3 regions of the Arthrobacter sp. P1_D12 genome follow, and region 2 is predicted to be linked to each of the others. Evidence: riboswitches for the same ligand, from Rfam matches in the RefSeq annotation. Region 2 holds a riboswitch; each other region holds the start of a gene.
The links. Region 2 has a riboswitch for S-adenosylmethionine ahead of AC1DZV_RS03405 (bifunctional o-acetylhomoserine/o-acetylserine sulfhydrylase). Riboswitches for the same ligand answer to the same signal wherever they lie in the genome.
Positions count from the first base shown of each region.

Region 1 (7,506 bases), on a different contig from region 2:
TCAACGGTTGGAACTGCCCCGCGGACATGGCCCCGGAATGGGACCTCTCGGTCGGATTCCAAGACCACTAAACCGCCAACGGGAGATTGTCACATCATCCATTTCGGGTGAGCCCCCAGCCCGCAGCGACGTGCCAGGCCAATACGACAAGAGGCCGGAAGCAACGGCTTCCGGCCTCTCGATATTTCAGCGCTTCTTGATGTGTGCCACTGGGTCGGTGTGGGCATCGACGATGTGTTTCGCCTTCTTCTCTGCCCGTTTTTCCTTGATGGTTTTAACCGACTTCTTCGACACGCTCTGGTGCGGCGTCTTGTCAGGCATGGTGCTCTCCCTCACGGCAGGGGCCAGGGGTAGCCCCGTCTTTTAAGCTACGCCTCGGGAACGGCGGCGTCCACGATCCCTGCGAAACGGCTGCCGACGCCGTCGTACACACTGCGCACGAGCCCGGGCCCGAGCACCGGGATCTCGCGTGCCTCGTGGTGCACGCAGCAGACGTACGTGAATTCCGGCCACCATTTTTTGGGCCGGGCCGCTTCGGAGAATCCGCAGACGGCACAGGTGAGCTGGACCCAGACGGGCCGCTTGCCGGTGCGGTTTGCCTTGGACTGGACCAGCCACGCCGGCGGGTTGTCCAGCAGCTCGCCCAGCTCGGCCTCGGACAGCCGGGGCGGGATGCCGTGACGGTGCGCCATTTCCAGGGGAATGTCGAGGATCTGGGCTGCTTCACGTCGGGTAACCATCCTTCAACGATACGGGAACGACGGCGGCCAGAAGCCACCAGGGCGCCCCGGTGTTACCCTCGCCACACCGGCGGCGGCCTGAGGTTTTCAGCCGGCGAGGGCAAGCCCCAGCGCCGCGGCCGCGAGCCCCGCGAGAAGGTTCGCGCCGATGTTGAGCGCCGCCGCCCGGTACCGCTCTTCGCTGACCAGGCGGACCGTCGCGGTGGTCCATGAGCTGAAGGTGGTCAGGCCGCCGGCGAGACCGGTTGCGATCGCTGCGTGCCAGTCGGCGCCCAGCTCCAGGTGGCCGGTCAGGCCGACGGACCAACCGATGATGAAGGATCCGGCGACGTTGACCGTGAGCGTCGCCCAGGGCCAGTGCGGTCGGGAGCCCTGATGGTGCGCAAACCAGGAGTCGACGGCGAACCGCAGGAGTGCTCCCGCCACCCCGCACGCCCCGACCACCAGCGCGGTCATCATTGGGCACCGCCGCGGAGGTCGGCGATCGCCTTGCCGGTTTTCCAGCCGGCCGCGGCGGCCCCGAGGCCCAGGACGAGCGAGAGCCCGAGGTAGGCCAGCCACGTGGCATGGAAGCCGCCGCGGATCTGCTGGTCAATGGCGATCACCAGCGCCGAAAAGGTGGTGAAGGAACCCAGGAGGCCGGGGCCGATGCCGGCCCGCAACCAGAAAGCCGTTTGTGGCCGCGCGATCCAGAGGGTGGTCAGGGTGGCCAGGACGAAACTCCCGGAGACATTGATCGCCAACGTGGTCCACGGCACCGCGCCGGCGCCTTCGGGAAAAATCAGGCCGGCGCCGAAACGCAGCTCGGTTCCGATCAGCCCGCCGACGGCGACGGCGGACCAGGCCTTCCAGCCCGGCACGCCGGGGCGCGGCACGGCCCGGCGCTCGTCCAGCGCACCCTTCACTCAGCTCTCCGTGACGCTGCAGCCGGCGTGCCCGGCATCGCTGTGGACCCAGAGGGCCGAGGCGACCTCGTCGGCGAAATCGAATTCGCGCAGTGCCGCGGCGGAACCGATCCGCACTACCATGGGGCCACCGAAGGGACGCCGGCCTACCACCTCCACTTCGGCGTCGAGGTCGATGTCCTCTGCGGCGAGATAGCGCAGGAGCTCCGGGTTCTCGTCGCTGATCCGGGTGATCCGGCCGGTGTGGCCGTCGTCGAGTTCGCTCAGGCGGTGGGCGGCGGGCATCAGCACCGAGCCGTCGGCGGCCGGGATGGGATCGCCGTGCGGGTCCCGGGTGGGGTTGCCCAGCTTGGCCGCCATGCGTTCAATAAAGGTGTCCGAGACGGCGTGCTCCAGGAGTTCGGCTTCGTCGTGGACCTCGTCCCAGCGGTAGCCCAGCTCGCGGACGAGGAAAGTCTCGATCAGCCGGTGCCGCCGGACCATGGACAGGGCGAGCCGGACTCCGTCGCCGGTGAGCGTGACGGCGCTGTAGGGCTTGTGGTCCACGAGGCCCTGGTCCTTGAGTTTGCGGACCATTTCCGACACCGAGGAGTTGGCGACGCCCAGGCGCTGCGCCAGCTGCGTGGAGGTGATGGGCTTGCGCTGCCACTCGGTGAACGAATAGATGACCTTGACGTAGTCCTCGATCGAGGAGGAGGGCGTACTGGTCTTCACAGACCTAAGCCTACCGTCAGCTGCCTCCGGAGAAAGTGAGCCACAGCAGCACCAGGTTAAGAGCCACGACGAGCACCACGCTGATGATGGCGGCGACTCGGAGGGCCGGGCCGTCGGCAAACCGGCCCATCAGGGCTTTGTTGCTGGTCAGCACCACCAGCGGGACCAGGACAAAGGGAATCCCGAAGCTGAGGACCACCTGGCTCAGGACGAGCGCCCAGGTGGGATCGAAGCCCACCGCCAGCAGCACGACGGCGGGGATAAGGGTCACGACCCGCCGGGCCATGACGGGGATCCGGATCTTGAGCAGGCCCTGCATGATGGTGCCGCCGGCATAGCAGCCCACGGAGGTCGATGCCAGGCCGGAGGCGAGCAGCCCGACCGCGAAGATCACGCCGACGATCGGGCCGAGATTGGCGGTGATGGCGGCGTGCGCGCCCTCGATCGTGTCCGTGCCTTCTTCGCCGCCGAGGGTGGAGGCGGCCAGGAGCAGCATGCCAATGTTGACCAGCCCGGCGATCGCGAGGGCGGCCACGACGTCGAACCGGGTGGCCCGGACCAGGCGCGCGATGGCCGCCGGGGGAACATGCAGGTGTTCGTCCGGCCGGTGCCGGTCCCGGGACAGGGCAGAGTGGACGTAGATGGCGTGCGGCATGACGGTGGCCCCGAGCATGCTGGCGGCCAACAGGACGGTGTCCGGGCCCTGGAAACCGGGCATGAGCCCGGCCAGGGCGGCCCCCGGATCGGGCGGGCTGATGAACAGCCCGGCCAGGAAGCCGACTGTGATGATGCCGAGCAGGAACATGATGATGAATTCGAACGGCCGCTGTTTCTGCCGGGCCTGGACCGCGAGCAGGAGCATGGACACGGCGCCAACAATCATGGCGCCCAGGGGGAGGGGCAGGCCGAAAAGCAGGTACAGGGCGATTGCGCCGCCCACCACCTCCGCGAGATCGGTGGCGGCGGCGACGACTTCGGCCTGCACCCAGAAGGCGCGGCGCCAGAACGGCTTGAGCCGTTCACCAAGGATCTCCGGAAGGCTCTTGCCCGTGACGATCCCGAGCTTGGCGGACTGGTACTGGACGAGGACGGCCATGACGTTGGCGGCCACGAGGACCCACACCAGCAGGTAGCCGTACTGCGCTCCGGCGGTCAGGTTGGCGGCCACGTTTCCGGGGTCCACGTAGGCGATCGACGCCACGAAGGCCGGTCCCAACAGGCCGATCAGCGCCCTCCGGGCACCCGGGTGTTTGTAAGTGGGGGCGTCCTGCGCCGGTTGCCCGTGTCCCGTTAGCTCCAGCACTGCCAGCTCCTGTGATTGGCGCGTCGGCGTTGACGCGATGATCGGCGCCGGCCGGAAAACAGCCGGTGTCAAAGTTTCGTGTGCCTATAAGAAATTATTAGGCATACCGAAACAATAAGCCCGGCGGGCGCTGCGTGCAATCCGGGGGCATCCGGGGTGAGCGTGCATCAGGCCCGGAAGGCCCGCCACGTCTGGGTCAGGTAGGGCAGCCGGAGCACCTCGCCCGGGGTGTGTCCCAGATGCTCGTTCAGGTACCAGGCAAGGTTGGCTGTGACCTTGGTCCGGGTGGAGGCCGATGCCGCGAGATAGTAGCTGCGGGACTTGGCGAGCTCCTGGATGTCCTCCGTCGTGACGGAATCCTCCCAGCGCGTCAGGTGGCTCTCCAGCCCGGTGAACTCGGGGCCCACGGCCGGACGGAAGTGTGGCTTGTGGACGTCCCCGGCGTGCATGATCCGGGAGAGCCGGTGCACCCAGGGCACGCTGGTGTCCAGCTGGTTCCAGATCAGGCCCAGCACGCCGCGCGGCCGCAGGATCCGGGCAATCTCGGCGCTGGCCGGGCCCGGGTCGCACCAGTGCCACGCCTGGGCAACCGTGACCAGGTCAAAGGACTCCGGCTCGAGACCGGTGTCCTCGGCGCTGCCCTCGATGGCGGTGACGTCCGGCAGGGTCCGGCGCAACTGCCCGAGCATGTCGGCAGAGGGGTCCACGGCCACCGTGCCCAGTCCGCGTTCTGCCAAAAGGGAAGTGAACTTCCCGGTGCCCGCGCCAATGTCCGCGGCGTCCCTGGCTCCCGCCGGAACCAGCCAGTCGGCCGACTCCTGCGGATAGCCGGGGCGGACGCGTTCGTAGTGTTCGCCGCCGTCCTGGAAGCTTTGTCCGAGTTCCTGGCGCCGCTCGCTGTGCAGCTTCGGTCCGCTGTGGAGCCTGGGTCCGGCGCTTGCCACGTGCGATCTCCTTCTGGAAGGTCCTGCTGGTTTCAGATACCTTTCGAATTTACCGCACCCGCGCCGGGCCCTGATCCTGCGCTAGTCGAGGGTGCAGGGCGCAGCGCCGGCCGTGCCCGGGGTGTTCGGAGCCCAGTGGGGGTAGCTGCGGGTATCGTTGGCCGGCACCCAGCGGCCGGCGTCCACCACGTAATCCCAACCGAGTCCGTTCTGCCGCAGCTGCTGCAGGCCGGCCAGCAGGCGTTCGGCGTCCTCCAGCCGTGAGCCAAGGCCGAAGCTGGCCCGCAGGGAGCCGGCGGGCAGGCCGAGCCGCTTGAGCAGCGGGTGGGCGCAGAAGCGGCCGTCGCGCAGGCCAATGCCGTGTTCGGCCGACAGGTAGGCGGCCACCAGTCCGGCGTCGTAGCCTTCCACGGAAAAGTTCACGACGCCGATCGTGCCGGTGTCCGGCTGATCGCCTCCAGTGGAAGAAGCGGAGGAAGAATCAGAAACCGAATCGGCAAAGATCCGGTGCACGGTTACCCCTTCGATGCCCTGGAGGCCCTCGACGAGGAAGGACCGGATGGCGTCCTCGTGGGCCTGCCACTGCTCCGGGTCCAGGGCCGCAATGACCTGGGTGGCGCGGGCGAGGGCCGCCGCACCGAGGACGTTCGGCGAGCCGCCCTCGTGCCGGGCAGGTCCCGTGGTCCAGCTGACGGAGTCGAGCCGGGCATCGCGGACCGCGCCGCCGCCGGCCAGGTGCGGGGTGCCGGCGTCGAGCCAGTCCGTCCGCCCCACCAGCACGCCGGCGCCGAACGGGGCGTACAGCTTGTGCCCCGAGAAGGCGAGGTAATCGACGTCGTCCGCGGCGATATTAATCCGCCGGTGCGGGGCGAGCTGCGCGGCGTCGACAACGATCCTGGCGCCGTATTCGTGCGCCAGTGCGGCCAGGGTCCGGATCGGGAGAATCTCCCCGGTGACGTTGGAGGCGCCGGTGACGGCCAGCAGGCTGACGCCGCCGCGGGCGAGTTCGTCGCGCAGGCGGTCCACGGTGGCCGCGAGGGTGGCGGCGGCCACGACGCTGCGGTGCGGGACATTCTGCCAGGGCAGGAGGTTGGCGTGGTGTTCGATGTCGAGGTAGAGGACCTCGCCCGCGGGGCGCCCGTCGCGCAGCGGCAGGCAGCCGGCCAGCAGGTTCAGGGAATCGGTGGTGTTGCGAGTGAAGATCACGGAATCGTCGGGCCGGCCGCCCACGAAGTCCCGCACGATGTCCCGGGCGTTCTCGTAGACGGAGGTGCTGATCTGCGATGCGTAGCCGGCGCCGCGGTGCACGCTCGCGTAGTACGGCAGGATTTCGTTCAGGTAGGCCGAGACCACGGACAGGGCCGGGGCGGAGGCGCCGTAGTCGAGGTTGGCGTAGCGCGCGTGGCCGCCGGTGATCAGCGGGGCCTGGATTTCGGCCCCGGTGACGGCTGCCAGCGGGCGGGCCGCGAGGGCAAGCGGTGCATGGAATTCAGGGGCAACGGGGAAAATGGCAGTTGTCATGGGACCTCACTCGAACAGGACCCCACACCGTGGGAATCCGCGCTTGCCGGGTCCGTTCCGGACCGGCCAGGTCGTCACCCGGGGCACCCCACCGCGACTGGAGGGTTGCCGGCCAGCAAACCGGGGTTTAGCGCTGGCACTCGTGACCTGCATCGAGCGTAGGACATCGGGGCAGCCGGGGAAAAGGCGGCCGCCGATTGTGAAGCGGATTATTACGGGCGCGGCTCAGTTGTTCGGGTGGGCTTGGAAGAGGTCGTCGAGTCCGGGGTTGAGCCGCTTGAGCACTTCCGAGTGCAGGATCGAATTGGTGGCCAGGGCGTTGCCGCCGAAGGGGCCGTCCTCGCCTTCGAGCGAGGTGAAGCGGCCGCCGGCCTCGGTCACGATCGGCACCAGGGCGGCCATGTCGTAGAGATTCAGCTCGGGTTCGCAGGCGATGTCCACGGCGCCCTCGGCCACGAGGCAGTACGACCAGAAGTCACCGTAGGCGCGGGTGCGCCACACTTCCTCGGTCAGGCCCAGGAACTCGTCCAGGTTCCCGCGTTCCTTCCAGCCGCCAAGGCTGGAGTAGGACAGCGAGGCGTCCTCGAGATTGGAGACGTTGGATACCTTCAACCGTGTGGCGGCGGCGAGCGAGCGGCCCGTGTAGGCGCCTGCACCCTTGGCGGCCCACCAGCGCTTGCCCAGTGCCGGCGCGCTGACGACGCCGACCACCGGCTCGCCCTCATCGACGAGGGCGATCAGGGTGGCCCAGACCGGGACGCCGCGGACAAAGTTCTTCGTGCCGTCGATCGGGTCGATGATCCACCGGCGGGAACCGTGGCCCGAGCTGCCAAATTCTTCGCCCAGGACCGCGTCACGCGGACGTGACCGGGAGAGCTGGCCGCGGATGGCCTCTTCCGCGGACTTGTCGGCATCGGTGACGGGTGTGAGGTCGGGCTTCGTCTCGATCCGAAGGTCGAGCGCCTTGAAGCGGCTCATGGTCTGGGAATCGACCGAATCTGCCAGTACATGGGCAAGGCGCAGGTCATCGTTGTAGCTCGAAGCGGGTTGACTCATGGTTCCAAACTACCGTCAAACCGGGCCGCCGGGCGGTAGGCCGCGGCACGGCGCCGCCGCCCCGTTGCTGGTCCGGCTAGGAGACGGTGCCCAGTTCCTTGGTTTCCTGCGCTTCCATCCGCGGGTCAGTGCCCAGCAGCCGGCGCAGGGACGCGAGCCTGGCCGGTCCCGAAGGCCCCGCGTGCCCGGCCGCAACCCACTTGTCGACGCCGCAGTTGACGGCGGTGGAGTCATGCTTGCAGCCGCGTTCGCAATCATCGGTGCCCGGCTCCAGGTCCGGGAAGGAGCGCAGGATCCGGTCCGGGTCCACGTGGGCCAGGCCG
Region 1 covers NZ_JBFUAR010000033.1:15,661-23,166, forward strand. Annotated here, with positions in the region: gene AC1DZV_RS20280 (hypothetical protein) at 187-321, opposite strand; gene AC1DZV_RS20285 (hypothetical protein) at 369-740, opposite strand; gene AC1DZV_RS20290 (fluoride efflux transporter FluC) at 828-1,196, opposite strand; gene AC1DZV_RS20295 (fluoride efflux transporter FluC) at 1,196-1,645, opposite strand; gene AC1DZV_RS20300 (metal-dependent transcriptional regulator) at 1,646-2,359, opposite strand; gene AC1DZV_RS20305 (Nramp family divalent metal transporter) at 2,376-3,662, opposite strand; gene AC1DZV_RS20310 (class I SAM-dependent methyltransferase) at 3,830-4,606, opposite strand; gene AC1DZV_RS20315 (aminotransferase class V-fold PLP-dependent enzyme) at 4,688-6,127, opposite strand; SAM riboswitch class IV at 6,162-6,275, opposite strand; gene hisN (histidinol-phosphatase) at 6,353-7,183, opposite strand; gene rsgA (ribosome small subunit-dependent GTPase A) at 7,260-7,506, opposite strand, start outside.
Region 1: linked by a shared signal. The riboswitch ahead of AC1DZV_RS20315 (aminotransferase class V-fold PLP-dependent enzyme) and the one ahead of AC1DZV_RS03405 (bifunctional o-acetylhomoserine/o-acetylserine sulfhydrylase) in region 2 are both predicted to bind S-adenosylmethionine.

Region 2 (7,506 bases):
AGTTTCCCCACCTTTGACAGCCGTGACCGGCGGGTCGCGCCGAAGTGCCGGCGATTCCCGGCGTCATGCCCGCAAAGGTGGGGAAATTCCGCGTGGGCTTCGGCCTAGGCGGACTTGGCCGCGCGGAATCCGGCGTCGAGGTCCGCCAAGATGTCGTCAATGTGCTCCAGTCCCACCGAAAGCCGCACCAGCCCGGGATTCACCCCGGCGATCACCTGCTGTTCAGGCGAGAGCTGGCTGTGGGTGGTCGACGCCGGATGGATCACCAGCGACCGGACATCGCCGATGTTCGCGACGTGGGAGTGCAGTTCGAGGGCATCGACGAACCGCTTGCCGGCCTCCGCTCCCCCGGCGATGTTGAACGCCACGACGGCGCCGGTCCCCTTGGGCCCGTACTTGCGGCCGCGCTCGTACCAGGGGCTGGACGGCAGCCCGGCGTAGGCGACCGATTCGACGTCGTCCCGCCCCTCCAGCCATTGCGCCACCTTCGTGGCGTTGGCCACGTGGCGCTCGACGCGCAGGCTCAGCGTTTCGATGCCCTGGGCGATGAGGAAGGCGTTGAACGGGGACACCGCGGAGCCGAGGTCGCGCAGGAGCTGGACCCGGGCCTTGAGGATGTAGGAGAGGTTCGCGCCCAGCGCGCCGTCGGCTCCGAGGTCGCGGGCGTAGACCAGGCCGTTGTAGGTGGGGTCCGGGGTGTTGAAGCCGGGGAACCGCTCCGGGTCCTTCCCGAAGTCGAAGTTGCCGGAGTCCACGATCACGCCGGCGATTGCGGCGCCGTGCCCGCCGAGGTACTTGGTGGCGGAATGGACCACGATGTCCGCGCCCCACTCGATCGGCCGGATCAGGTAGGGGGTGGAGAGCGTGTTGTCGACCACCAGCGGGACGCCGGCCTCGTGCGCCACGCGGGAGACGCCCTCGATGTCCAGGACGTCCTGGCGGGGGTTGGAGACCACTTCGCCGAAGAACAGCTTGGTGTTGGGCTGGACGGCGTCCCGCCACTGGTCCAGGTTATCCGGGTCCGCCACGAAGGTCACGGAGATGCCGAACTTCTTCAGCGTGTGCGCGAGCAGGTTGTAGGTTCCGCCATAGAGGCTGGGGCTGGCCACCACATGGTCCCCGGCCTCGGCGATATTGAGGATGGCGAACGTCTCGGCGGCCTGGCCGGAGCTGAGCAGCAGCGCCGCGAGGCCGCCTTCCAGGCTGGCGACGCGCTGTTCGACGGCGTCCTGGGTTGGGTTGCCGATCCGGGTGTAGATGGGCGCGAGCTCGGCGAGCGCGAAGCGGTTCGCGGCGCTTTCGGCGCTGGGGAACACGAACGACGTCGTCTGGTAGATGGGCAGGGAACGCGCGCCGGTGGCGCTGTCCGGCTCCTGGCCGGCGTGGATCTGGCGGGTTTCAAAGGACCAGGCGTTGGACATTGGTGCTCCTCGAGTCACTGGGCACAGCACCGGCCGGGGCTTTCGGCCCGAACCGGAACAGGCGCCGCGCTTGCCCTCCGGCGGGCGCCGGACGGCCAGGTCTTCACCCGGGGCACCCCACCGCGATACGAGGGTTGCCGGCCAGCAAGCCGGGGCTGTGCGCTGGCACTCATGACCTGGCTTCAGTGTAGGAATGGCGGCGGAGCCATGGATAGCTTTGTGACGAAGATGAAGACGGCCGCCGTGACGGAGCATCGGGGGCGCCGCGTTCCGCGCCCCAGGACGTCCCATGACGGTTAGGGGAGCCTAAGCTGAGAGGTCCATCACAAAGTGCCAAGATGATGGCATGCGCATGGATCACGTCTCTTACGCCTGTGAACACGATGGCTTGGCAGCCACCACTGAACGTATTGCGTCTGCCCTCGGCGTTGAAGCCGTGAAGGGTGGAGTGCACCCCCGTTTCGGGACACGCAACATGATTATCCCGCTCGCGGGACACAAGTACCTGGAAGTCGTGGAGGTCCTGAACCACCCGGCCTCCGACAAGGCCCCGTTCGGCCAGGCCGTCCGGGCACGCTCCGAGGCCGGCGGCGGCTGGATGGGCTGGTGCGTCGAGGTTGACGACCTGGCCCCGTTCGAGGAGCGGCTCGGCCGCGCCGCCGTCAACGGCAACCGGAAGTTTCCCGACGGCCGCGAACTGGTCTGGAAGCAGATCGGCATCCTGGGGCTCATTGCCGACCCCCAGGTGCCGTACATGCTCAAGTGGGAGGGCGACCCGGAGTTGCACCCGTCGAACGCCTACGCGAGCGATGTCAAGATGTCCGCACTGACCATTGCCGGTTCGGCCGCACGTGTCACGGAGTGGCTGGGCGAACCGGTTGAAAAGCCGCTGGAAGACGTCGCCGTGAACTGGATCGCGCCGCACGGGACTCCCGGCATCCTCTCTGTCACCTTCGAGACCGCCTCCGGAGCGGTCACGATCTAACGCTCCACCTGCCCCACGCTTCGGCCGCCATCTCTTAGGTGCCAACGATGTCACCTAGGAGACGGCGGCCGAGATCATTTAAGGGCTGCTCGTAAAAGCAACTCAGCCCAGGCCCACGGCCTTGCCGAACAGGCTGAACCCCACGAACGCCACAGTGTCCAGGATGGCGTGGGCGATCACCAGCGGCATCACCCGTTTGGTCCGCGTGTAGACCAGCGCGAAGACGACGCCCATCACCGCGTTGCCGATGAACGGCCCGAACCCCTGGTACAGGTGATAGCTGCCGCGGAGCAGGGCGCTGGCGGCGATGGCCGCTGGCACGCTCCAGCCCAGTTTCCCGAGCCGGTCCAGCAGGTACGCCACCACAATCACTTCCTCGACCACCGCGTGCCGGATCGCGGACAGGACCAGCACTGGCACGGTCCACCAGTACGCGTCCAGGGCACTGGGGATGATCGCCGTCGTGATCCCCAGGGCCCGGCCGGCGGCGTAGAGACCCAGGGACGGAATGCCGATGAGCGCGGCGAGTCCGAGACCCTGCAGGAGGTCCTTGCCGGGCCGGGCGAAGTCGAAGCCGATCCTTCGGAACGCCGAGGTTCCGCGCTCACCGGCCGGCCAGTGCTCGGTGAGGAAATAAATCACGAGGGCCACCGGGACCAGGGCGAAGATGATGTCCAGCAACTGGTAGGTGAGGTCGAAGTATTCGCGTGCGCTCTGTGAGCGGTTCAGTGTGGATGTCCCCTGGGCCAGCGGCGCCGTGGTCATCTTGTCCAGCAACTGCACCAGGGAGTAGATCGCGGACTGCCCCAGAGACAACCCCAGGACAATCAACACTTCGAACCGCAGCCGACGGCGGGAGGGAACCAACATGGTTCTATCTTGCCTGCACTTGCCGATAGTTTGCTGGTGCCCGCGTGGTGCCGGCCGAACGGGGTTTTGCCTGCGGCACCTGCTTTTAGGAGCCCTATGCTTGGGGATTATGAGTGCGCCCCGGAAAATCATCATGATCCGGCACGGCCAGTCTGCCGCCAATGCCGACACCTCGATCTACAACCGTGTTCCGGACTACCGGATCCCGTTGACCGCGCTGGGTCTGGAGCAGGCCACCGCGGCCGGGGAGGAGGTCCGGCGCCAGCTGGACGGCCGCCCGGTGTGCGTCTACGTCTCCCCGTACCTGCGCGCCTACCAGACCCTCGAGGCGCTGAATCTCGGCCCGCTCGTGGAGCGGGTGATCGAGGAACCGCGCCTGCGCGAACAGGACTGGGCCAACTTTCAGATCGCCGGCGACATCGAGGACCAGAAGGAGCTCCGCAACGCCTACGGGCACTTCTTCTACCGCTTCCGCGAGGGCGAGTCCGGTTCCGATGTGTATGACAGGATCTCTTCGTTCATGGAAACCCTGCACCGGCACTGGTCCCGGCCCGGCTATGCCCCGAACGCGCTGTTCGTGACGCACGGATTGACGATGCGGCTGTTCTGCATGCGCTGGTTCCACTGGTCGGTGGAATACTTCGAGTCCCTGAACAACCCCGAGAACGCCGAGGTCCGCACCCTGCTGCGCACCTCGCACGGCAAGTACGAGCTCGACAAGCCCTTCACGCAGTGGGAGAAGAGGCGCGTGGACGAGACCGTCCTCGACGCACCGCCCATGATGTTCTAGGGCGGCGCGCTAACGGACCGGCTGCGCTACACCGGCGCGCCACACCGCGTGCGTCAGGGGGATGCCAGGCCGGTAAGCCAGGTGCGTGGCGGAAGGGGCGTTGAGCAGGTGCAGGTCCGCGCGGTGTCCGACGGCGATCGAGCCCACCGCGCGTTCGCCGTCGACGTCGTTCCCGGCCTCCCGTCCCAGGGCCAGGGCGCCGCCGTAAGTCGCGGCGCGCACCGCCTCATGGACACTGAGCCGCATCTGCAGCACTGCGGTGGTGACGCAGAACGCCATGGAGCTGGTGTAGGACGTGCCGGGGTTGCAGTTGGAGGCCAGCGCCAGCTGCACACCGGCGTCGAGCAGTTCACGGCCTGGGGCCAGCGGCTGCCGGGTGGAAAGATCACAGGCCGGCAGGCACGTGGCAACCGTGCCGCGCTGCCCGGATCCAGGCGTGCCGCTGCCGCCGGCGGCGTCCCAGCCGGACCAGCTGCCGGCAAGGGCGTCGATGTCCGCGGCCGACAGGTAGTTCACGTGGTCCACGCTCGCGGCGCCGACTTCCACGGCCAGCCTGACGCCGGGGCCCTCGCCGAGCTGGTTGCCGTGGACGCGCAGCCCCAGCCCGGCGGCCTTGCAGGCCAGCAGCACCCGGCGGGACTGGTCCTCGTTGAACGCGCCCTGCTCGCAAAAGACGTCGGCCCAGCGGACGTAGGGCCGGACTGCGGTGAGCATCGGTCCGCAGACCAGCTCCGTGTATTCCTCCGCGTCCATCCCGGCGGGCACAAGGTGCGCCCCCAGGTAGGTCACCTCGTCCGCCACCGTGGAGGCGATGCGGGCGCTGCGGGCCTCGTTCTCGAGGTCCAGGCCGTAGCCGGTTTTGGTCTCCAGGTAGGTGGTGCCCTGCGACACGGCCTCCGCGACGCGGCCCATCGCCAGCCGGGTCAGGTCGAAGTCGCTCGTGCTCCGGGTGGCGCCGGTGGTGACGGCGATCCCGCCGGCGCTGTAGCTTTCCCCCGCCATCCGGGCCTCGAACTCGGCAGTGCGGTCCCCCGCGAAGATCAGGTGCGTGTGGGAGTCGACCCAGCCCGGGAGGAGCGCCCGGCCACCGGCATCCACCCGTTCGTCCGCGGCCGGGGCGCCGGCCGCGGGCCCGAGCCAGGAAATCCGCTCCCCCTCGATGACCACCGCCGCGTCGCGGAGGACGCGGTGTTCCGCGTCCTGGGTCATCAGTTCGGCGATATTGGTGATGAGGGTACTCATGGGTCCATTCTTCAGCGCCGGATGGACCAGCGGGTCGCGGCCAGCGCCTCCGCTGTCCGGGATGCCGGACTGGCGTCCCGCGCCGGGGGCAGGGCCGGGGTCAGGGCCGGGGCGGAGCCCTGGCCGGCGAGGATCAGCCCGGCGGCCAGTTCCGCGACGCCGGATGAGGTCTGGAAGCCGTACCCCCCTTGGCCGGCGAGCCAGAAGAATCCGGTGGCCTCGGCGTCGAACCCCACCACCGGGACGCCGTCGGCCGCCTCCGTCCGCAGCCCCGTCCAGGCCGTGCGAACGCTCCGGATCCCGAGCGTCGTGATCTCGTTGAGCCGGGCGATGACCCGTTCGACGTCGCCGGGATAGGGCCGGGCGTCCTCAGGTCCGCTCGGCACGTGTTCGGCGGGCGAGATCAGGACCTGGCCGTTGTCCGGCCGGAAGTAGAAGCTGTCATCGGCCGCCGCCACCATCGGGCAGGCTTCCGGGAGGGGATTCTCGACGTCGACGATCGCCGCGGTGCGCCGGTACGGCTGCAGGCCGAGCTTCTCGACGCCACTGAGGACGGCTAGCTCGTCGGCCCAGGCACCGGCGGCGTTGACCACGACGGCGGACTGGAAGCCTTCCTGCCCGGCGCCCAGTTCCCAGCCGGTGCCCAGGCGTTGGGCGGAATGGACCCTGGCGCCGGTAATGATGTCCACGCCGCCGGCCACGGCGAGCCGCCGGTGGTCCTCGAGCAGCACGGGGGCGTTGCAGGCGAAGGATCCGGTGTCCAGCCCGGCGACGCTGAACGAATCCGGGACCAGGGCCGGGCACAGGTCCAGTGCCTCGGCGTGGGTGATCCGCTGCATGTGTCCGCTTGCCTCCGCCCGGACGGTGGCGTCGTCCCCGATCAGCATGAAGCTGCGCGGGGTGAGCACCGGTTCCGGACGTTCGGCGTCCTGGGCCGCGATGAGGTCGAGCGTCCGGACGGTGAGCTCCTGAACCACAGGCGGGCCGTAGCTGGGAATCAGTTGCCGGGCCGAGCGGGCCGAGGTGTGGTACGCCAGGGTCTGCTCGGCTTCGATCAGGGCCACGCTGCAGCGCCCGGCCAAGGCTGAGGCAAGGGACAGGCCGGCGATCCCGCCGCCGACAATTACGACATCGTAATGAGCTGACATGATCCCATCCTTGCAGATTGTCGGGTCAGGCCGCGCCGGTATCCGGCGTTTGCCGCAAGCTGCGCCCCGGGCGAGTGGCGTCAATCGGGTCCCACAGTCATCACCAGCGCCGTTGTTGGATCCCCGGGCGTTGAAATGTCCAGTGACTCACGGCGTTCTCGGCACATGCCGTCTCCACGATTCCGAGTTTGGCGGCAACTTTCTTGGAATCCTGGTTGCTTGGATAAATTGTGCACGCCGCCCCCGGGACATGCCCTTCCTTGGTCCGCACGGCTGGACATGTCCCTCGTTGCGGCGGGCAGGCCCGGGACATGCCCTTCGTTGGTCGTGGCCGTTGGACATAGTGGCATTATGTCCAGTCCTCGCTGCCGGAGCTGGGCATGTCCCCCGTTGCGGCGGGCCGGCCCGGGACATGCTCTTCCGTGGTCCGCACGGCTGGGCATGTCCCGCGTTGCGGCGGGCAGACCCGGGACATGCTCTTCCGTGGTCCGTACGGCTGGACATGTCCCTCGCTGCGGCGGGCAGGACCGGGGCATGCCCTTCGTTGGTCGTGGCCGTTGGACATAGTGGCATTATGTCCAGTCCTCGCTGCCGGAGCTGGACATGTCCCGCGGACCAGCAAGAGGAGCAAGCCGGGATGAACGGGCAGGGCCGGACCCCTGGGGTGGGGCCGGACCCGTGCTGAAAGCGGGGGCCCGGCCCGGCGATCAGGCGCTCTAGGCTGCTGCCACCGCTGCGCGGCTGCGCACGAACGCCTGGACGCAGGCTTCGACGTCGTCGGCGCTGTGCGCGGCGGAGAGCTGGACGCGGATCCGGGCGGCGCCCTTGGGCACCACCGGGTAGCTGAACGCCGTGACGAAGACGCCGTTGTGGAGCATGGCATCGGCCACCTTGGCGGCCATGACGGCGTCGCCGAACATTACCGGGACAATGGCGTGCTCGCCGGGGAGCAGGTCGAAGCCTTCCTCGCTCATGCGGTTCCGGAAGAGCTCCGCGTTGGCGAAGAGCTTGCCGCGCAGTTCGCCGGAGTTTTCCACGAGGTCCAGGGCC
Region 2 covers NZ_JBFUAR010000003.1:86,893-94,398, forward strand. Annotated here, with positions in the region: gene AC1DZV_RS03405 (bifunctional o-acetylhomoserine/o-acetylserine sulfhydrylase) at 105-1,421, opposite strand; SAM riboswitch class IV at 1,483-1,598, opposite strand; gene AC1DZV_RS03410 (VOC family protein) at 1,768-2,406, shown strand; gene AC1DZV_RS03415 (CPBP family intramembrane glutamic endopeptidase) at 2,509-3,276, opposite strand; gene AC1DZV_RS03420 (histidine phosphatase family protein) at 3,386-4,066, shown strand; gene AC1DZV_RS03425 (amidohydrolase family protein) at 4,076-5,308, opposite strand; gene AC1DZV_RS03430 (NAD(P)/FAD-dependent oxidoreductase) at 5,320-6,456, opposite strand; gene AC1DZV_RS03435 (glycine C-acetyltransferase) at 7,173-7,506, opposite strand, start outside.

Region 3 (7,506 bases), on a different contig from region 2:
CCTTCGGCCAGGATGCCAATACCTGGGCCGAACTCGCCTCGTTCCTCTCCGAGCTCCTCGACGCCGGCACCGCCGTCGTGTCCGTGACGCATGACGCCGAATTCAGCGCCGTCCTCGGTGGCGCCGAACTCCGCCTCCGGCCACGGGAACCCGCAGCCGCGGACGCTCCCGGCCCGGATCTTCAGCTGCGGGAGGGAGCTTCGCCGTGAGGGACGCACTGAGCCTGCGCGGCAACCATGCGCTGCTGACCCGGGCCAACCCGCTCGCCAAGTTCACGGCGGTCACCCTGATCACCCTGGTCCTGGCGCTCTCCATTGACTGGGTGTCGGCGTCGGTGGCGCTGGCGTTCGAACTGCTGCTCCTGCCGCTGGCGGGCCTGACTGTGGCCCTGCTGTGGCAGCGCGGCTGGCCGCTGATCCTCGCGGCGGCGCTGGGCGGCTGGAGCACGGCCATCCTGGCGCCCGATTCCGGACCAGTCCTGCTCGATGCGGGGATCTGGTCCGTCAGCGCCGGTTCCCTGCAGCTGGGGATCGGCTTCATGCTCCGCGGGCTCGCGATCGCATTGCCCGCGGTGCTGCTGATGAGCTGCACCGACCCCACGGACCTGGCCGACGCCCTGGCCCAGAACGCGAAACTGCCGCACCGGTTCGTCCTGGGCACCCTGGCCGCGATGCGGCTCGTCGGAATCATGGCCGAGCAATGGCAGACCATCGGCATGGCCCGGCGGGCCCGCGGCGTGGGCTCGAGCGGCAACCCCTGTCAGCGGTTCCGCGCCACGCTGGGCCAGAGTTTCGGCCTCCTGGTGCAGGCGATCCGGAGCGCCTCGCGGCTCGCGGTGACCATGGAGGCCCGCGGGTTCGGCGGTGCCGCCCGGACCTGGGCCCGGCCCTCCACGTTCAGCGGACTCGATGCCTGGGTGCTGCTGGGCGGGCTCGGCATCGCGGCCGCCGCCGTCGCCGCGGCCCTCGGCGCGGGCACCTGGAACCTCGTCTTCCTCACGCGACAGTAGACCGGCGCCGCCGGTTATCGCATGGCGTGGGTATCCGTGTGAGATTGACGCCATTCCGGCCGGAATTGCCGTGGTTTATAAATCATGCGTGATATTTTCGGGAGCATGACTCAACCGACTGCTGAACATGTAGGCATCCTGCTCCGCGAGGCGCGCGGCGCCAAGGGCTGGACCCAGGGGCAACTCGCCGCCGAGCTGGGCACCAGCCAGAGCGCCATCGCCCGGATGGAACAGGGCAAGCAGAACCTGAGCCTGAAGATGATCCAGCGCCTGGAGGCGATCGTCGGGCACAGCATCGTCAAGGTGGGCCGGCCCCAGATGACCCACCTGCGCGTCGAGGGCGGCCGCACCCTCGCCGGCGCGGTGGACGTCAACAGCAGCAAGAATGCCGGCGTCGCGCTGTTGTGCGCCAGCCTCATCAACCGCGGGACCACCACGCTGCGCCGGCTTGCCCGGATCGAGGAAGTCAACCGGATCGTGGAGGTGCTGACCAGCATCGGCGTCGAGTGCACCTGGCTCAACGCGAACGACCTCCAGATCCGCCGCCCCGCCGTCCTGGACCTGGCCTCCATGGATGTGGAGGCGGCCCGCCGGACCCGCAGCGTCATCATGCTCCTGGGCCCGCTGCTGGACGAGGCCGACACCTACCGGCTGCCCTACGCCGGCGGCTGCGACCTCGGCACCCGCACCGTGCAGCCGCACATGCAGGCACTGCGCCAGTTCGGCCTTAGCGTGGAGGCGAAGTCCGGGTTCTACGCGGTGCAGGCGCCGCCGTCGGACGGTCACGACCGCTCCTTCGTGCTCAGCGAACGCGGCGACACCGTCACCGAGAACGCCATCATGGCCGCAGCCCACCGCCGTGGCACCACCATCATCCGCAATGCCAGCCCGAACTACATGGTGCAGGATCTGTGCTTCTACCTGCAGATGCTCGGCGTGGACATCGCCGGGGTTGGCACCACGACGCTGAAGATCACCGGCCGGCCGTCGATCGACGCTGACATCGAATACTTCCCGTCCGAGGACCCCATCGAGGCGATGAGCCTCATCACCGCCGGCATCGTGACGAACTCGGAAGTCACCATCCGCCGCGTCCCGATCGAGTTCATGGAAATCGAACTCGCCACGCTCGAGCAGATGGGCCAGCGGCTCGAGGTTTCGGGGGAGTACTTTGCCCGCAACGGCCGCACCCGCCTGGTGGATGTCACCACCAAGCCTTCGGAGCTGCGGGCGCCGGAGGACAAGATCCACCCCATGCCCTTCCCCGGGCTGAACATCGACAACCTGCCCTTCTTCGCGGTGATCGCCGCCAACGCCCACGGCCAGACCATGATCCATGACTGGGTCTACGAGAACCGGGCCATCTACCTGACCGAGCTCAACAAGCTGGGCGCCCAGGTCCAGCTGCTCGATCCGCACCGCATTTACGTCAACGGGCCCAGCAAGTGGCGGGCGGCCGAGGTGGGCTGCCCGCCTGCCCTCCGCCCCGCCGCCTGCCTGCTGCTGGCCATGCTGGCGGCCCGTGGCGTCTCGGAGCTGCGGAACATCTATGTCATTGAACGCGGCTATGAGGACCTGGCCGAGCGGCTGAACACCATCGGGGCGAAGATCGAGTATTTCCAAGACTGAGCCCCGCGTTGGTGTGGGGCGTTTCGGCGGATCCTGACGCACAATAGATTCATGCGCACCTTCGGCGTGGAGGAAGAACTGCTGATAGTGGACCCCGAATCGGGGATGCTGCTTGCCCTCGCTGAGCTCATGCTGCCGAGTCTGGTGCCGCCGCAGCAGGAAGCCGCCAGGGTTCTCCCGGCACAGAAACCGGTCCACGAAGGCGCCGACTTCAGCTACGAGCTCAAGCTCGAACAGATCGAGACCCAGACGCATCCGTGCCTGGAATACACGGAACTGCTCCGGCAGCTCAGGCGTGGCCGGTCCCTTGCGGACCAGGCCGCCCGGGCGCACGGCGGGCGCGTCGCGGCCCTGGCCACGTCGCCCCAAGGCTCAGCCACCCACCTGACGCCGAATCCGCGCTATATGACCATGCAGCAGCGCTTCGGGCTCACCGTCCGGAACCAGCTGACCTGCGGCCTCCACGTCCACACCTTTGTGGAGTCCCCGGAGGAGGGCGTGGCGGTAATGGACCGGATCCGCGACAAGCTGGCCGTGCTGATAGCACTCAGCGCGAATTCCCCCTACTGGAACGGGGCTGAGACCGGATTCGAAAGCTACCGCACCCAGGCCTGGAACCGCTGGCCGGGCTCGGGTCCCACGATGATCTTCGGCAGCCTGCCCGTCTACCGCCGCGTGGTCACCCGGCTGGTCGAAAGCGGCGTCCTGATGGACGAGGGGATGGTCTATTTCGACGCACGGCTGGCCCGTCAGCATCCCACCGTGGAGATCCGGGTCGCGGATGTCTGCTTGCGGGCCGAAGATGCTGCCCTGATTGCCGTGCTGGTGCGCGCCCTCGTGGAGTCCGCCGCGCGGGAATGGAACGAAGGCGTCGATCCCGCCCCGGTGCCCACGCTGCTGCTGCGGATGGCCGCCTGGCAAGCCAGCAATTGCGGACTGCGCGGAGAGCTCCTGGACTTCGGAACCTTCACCCCGGCCCCGGCCGCGGACGTGGTCAGGGCGCTCGTGGACTTCGTGGCCCCGGTGCTTGAGGAACAGGGCGAGCTGGAGCTGGCGCGCGAGGGCGTTGAGCGGATTCTGGCAGAGGGCACCGGTTCGCAGCTGCAGCGCGGCCCGTTCCGGGCCGGCGGCCTGCCCGCCGTCGTCGAGCGGGCCATCGAACTGACCACCCAGGGGCCCGTCACCGAGGGGCCGGCAGACAATCGTTCGGCCCTGGGCCGGTTGCGCCCGGCCTGACCGGGAGCCCGAGGCAGTGCAGGGCAGGGGCGGAAGCCCCTAGACCTGCTTGAGCGCCTGGCCGAGGTCTCGGATCAGGTCCTCGACGTCCTCCAGCCCCACCGAAAGCCGAACCACGCCGTCGCTGAGCCCGATCGCCGCGCGGCCTTCCGGGCCCATCGCGCGGTGCGTGGTGGTGGCCGGGTGCGTGATGAGCGTCTTGGCATCGCCCAGGTTGTTGGAGATGTCGATGATCCGCAGTGCGTCCAGGAGTGCGAACGCGGCCTGCTTCGCCGTGCGGCCGGGGGAGGGCTGCAGTTCCAGGGTGAGCACGGTCCCGCCGGCCTTCATCTGCTGCACTGCGAGCGGGTACTGCGGGTGGGACGGCAGCAGCGGGTACTTTACCCAGCCGACCGCAGGCTGTCCCTCGAGCCATTCGGCCAGCCGCAGCGCGGAGGCCGAGGAATGGTTGACGCGCAGGGCCATGGTCTCCAAGCCCTTGGTGAGCACCCAGGCGTTGAACGCCGAAAGCGCCGGACCGGTGTGCCGCATGAGCTGCTTGACGGGCCCGTCGATGAATTCCTTGGTGCCCAGGATGGCCCCGCCCAGGACGCGGCCCTGGCCGTCGATGTGCTTGGTGCCGGAGTAGACCACCACGTCCGCGCCGAGGTCGCCGCAGCGCTGGAGCAGCGGGGTGGCGAAGACGTTGTCTACCACCACCGTGGCGCCGGCCGCGTGCGCCAGTTTGCTCACGGCGGCGATGTCCACGATTTCCTGCATCGGGTTCGACGGCGACTCGAAGAACACCGCCGTGGTCGGCTCGGACAGCGCGGATTGCCACTGCTCCAGGTCCGGGCCGTCCACGAAGACCGTCTCGACTCCCCAGCGCGGCAGGATTTCGTTAAGGATCACGAAGCACGAGCCGAACAGCGAGCGGGCCGCGACCACCCGGTCGCCGGCCGCCAGCAGCGCGCCCAGGGCGGTGAAGACGGCGGACATGCCGGACGCGGTCGCGAAACACGCCTCCGTTCCCTCGAGCAGCCGGAGCCGCTCCTGGAAGGTGGCGACGGAGGGGTTGCCGTAGCGGGAGTAGACGAAGCGCTCGTCCTCCCCGGTGAAGGCGCGCTCGGCGGCGGCCGCGGACTCGTAGACGAATCCTGAGTTGAGGAAGATCGGCTCGGTGGTTTCCTGGAAGCCGGTGCGGTCAAGGCCGCCACGGACAGCCTGGGTGTCGGCCGCCCAGCCGGCGGCGTCGGGATTGAAAGTCACTTAGATCTTTCCGAGGTTGGTGGGCAGGCCGCGGTTCTTCCAGCCATTGACGGTGCGTCCGCCAAAGCGGTCGGTCTCGCCTTCGAAGCCCTCAAGGACGTTGTACGAGGTGTAGCCGGCGGCCGTCGCGGCCGTCGCGGCGGCGATCGACCGGGCACCGGAACGGCAAAGGAACACCAGTTCGACGGCGGTGTCCGCCGGCGCCCGCTGCCTTAGCTGTTCCACGAAGTGCGGGTTCGGCATGCCGCCGGCGAGGTTCCACTGGATGAAGAGCGGATCGCTGCGGCTCTCGCCCGCGGCCGCGGTGTCCGGGATGCCGATGTGGGCCCATTCGCCCTCGGTCCGGACATCCACCAGGATGGCTCCGGCCTCCAGCTTGGCCCACGCCTCCTGCGGGCTGAGGTCTCCGGCGTAGCTCATGCGTGGCCCGCGAAGGCCCCGTCGGCGCCAAATTCGTCGGCGTCGAGCTCATCAACCGCATTGGCCACGGCGGCGTCCGCACTGGCAATCGCGGCCGGCAGGACCAGCGCCTGCGCCACGATCACGGTGCTTCCGTTGAAGCTGGCGGCGGGGCTTCCATGCAGCACGTAGCCCTCGGCCAGGGCGGCTGACACCCGCTCGCAAAAGGCGCGGTCATCCGCGCCGGTGAACAGCCGGTAGGCCAGCCTCTCCTCGCCGGGTGCTGAACCGGGTGTGGCTGTTGTGGGTATTGACGTCTCGGGCACGACGGATCTCCTCTTTCACGCTTGCAGCTCGAATTCTCGAATGCCGAGTATTCACCTGAGGCACCCCGCCGCGAAAGGGAGGGTTGCCGACCGGCCAGTCAGGGCTTGGCACCGGTTCTCATTACTCCCCAAAAACGTAACACCTGCGACGCCGGCCCGCACGGCCGCCGTCGTCATGTTCCGTAACCGGACCGCGGCCCGGGCGAGTAGTGGCGGGCTCCAGTTTCGGGTACAGCCCACTCGTGTCTGCCGGGACGTGTCGCCGTCTACTGGGGGGATTAGGTCCGACGCGTCGGCCGGAGCTGCAGGTGATTCGAGCAATGTGTGAATCGAGCAGTCCCGGAATCGACTCGTCTGTCCATCAACAAGCTGTCTGGGAATCGGTGGCTGGAACGGTCGGAGCCGCAGCCGCGGTCCGGCCGGTGACGGCGGAATGGAGCAATCGTGGGCCCGCGCATACTCGTTACCGGGATTACAAGCGCCGCCGGACGGGCCGTCGCGGCCCAGCTCGAAGCCCGGGGCCTCCCGTACCTCGGCACCGACGCCCGCGCCGACACCCGCCAGGCCGGGGAGGCTCCCGCCGCCGCGGTCAGGCTCCTGCCGGCTACGAACCCGGACATGGTCCTGGACCTGCGCCGGGTGGTGGACCGCGAAGCCATCAACGTCATCATTCCGACCCTCACCGTGGAGCTCCCGCTCCTGGCCGCGGCCCGCGCCGGATTCGCCCAGGACGTGCGGATCATCGTGGCCGACCCAGCCGCGGTGGCCCTCGCCAACGACCACCTGTTCACCACCTGGGCGCTGCAAGCCGCCGGCATCCCGGTGCCCCGGTTCGCGGTTCCGGGCGACCTCGCCGCCGCGCCGGCATCCCTCGCCGGCCTCAGCGGCCCCGTGGTGGTCAAGCCGCGGGTCTTCAAAGGCTCCCATGGTGTCCACCTGCTGGCCGGAACCGACTCCGTTAGCTGGAAGAACATGCCGGCGGGGCAACTGGTCCAGGAATTTATCCCGGGCGCCGACTATGTGTGCCTGGTGTTCGGCACTCCGGCACGCAACGCGATGGCGCCGGTGGCGGTGGTCCTCGAGAAGACCAGGACTCCGTATGGACGCGCCGGCAGCGACGAGGTCAGCCGCAGGGTGCCGGCGAACCAGGCCGGGGATGTGCGCAAGCTGGGCCTGGCCGCCGTCCGCACGCTCGGGCTGGCCGGGCCGGTCCAGGTCCAGATCCGCCGCCGCACCGACGGAACGCCCGTGGTGCTGGGTGTCTGCGCGACCCTGGGGGAGAACAGCACCTGGGCCCCGGAAATGCTCGACGCCGTGCTCGCAACGTTCATGCTCCCGGCGTTCAACCCGGCCTCGTTCCGCCGGTGCCCGGCAGTGCCCGCGGACGCCCTGGGGTGAGCGTTGCTATTCGATGGTCGCGAAGAGGGCGTTGAGTTCGGCAGTGAGCTGGCGCCGGAGTTCCGGGGTGCCGATTTCCTGCCCGTCGATGTGGTTCACCGGGGCCAGGAGCCGGATGCTGGAGATCAGCCAGACCGCGTCGGCGTCCAGCAGGTCCTTCGGCTCCAGCGGGCCGTAGCCCAGCTCCCAGCCGGCGGCCTTGGCAGCGGTGAACAGGGCGCCCTGTGAAGTGCCGGGCAGGATGCCGCTGTCCAGCTGGGG
Region 3 covers NZ_JBFUAR010000018.1:131,322-138,827, reverse strand. Annotated here, with positions in the region: gene AC1DZV_RS14740 (ABC transporter ATP-binding protein) at 1-209, shown strand, start outside; gene AC1DZV_RS14735 (energy-coupling factor transporter transmembrane component T family protein) at 206-1,009, shown strand; gene AC1DZV_RS14730 (UDP-N-acetylglucosamine 1-carboxyvinyltransferase) at 1,115-2,638, shown strand; gene AC1DZV_RS14725 (glutamate--cysteine ligase 2) at 2,690-3,874, shown strand; gene AC1DZV_RS14720 (O-succinylhomoserine sulfhydrylase) at 3,914-5,122, opposite strand; gene AC1DZV_RS14715 (rhodanese-like domain-containing protein) at 5,123-5,542, opposite strand; gene AC1DZV_RS14710 (DUF1737 domain-containing protein) at 5,539-5,847, opposite strand; SAM riboswitch class IV at 5,860-5,973, opposite strand; gene AC1DZV_RS14705 (ATP-grasp domain-containing protein) at 6,292-7,245, shown strand; gene AC1DZV_RS14700 (aminodeoxychorismate lyase) at 7,252-7,506, opposite strand, start outside.
Region 3: linked by a shared signal. The riboswitch ahead of AC1DZV_RS14710 (DUF1737 domain-containing protein) and the one ahead of AC1DZV_RS03405 (bifunctional o-acetylhomoserine/o-acetylserine sulfhydrylase) in region 2 are both predicted to bind S-adenosylmethionine.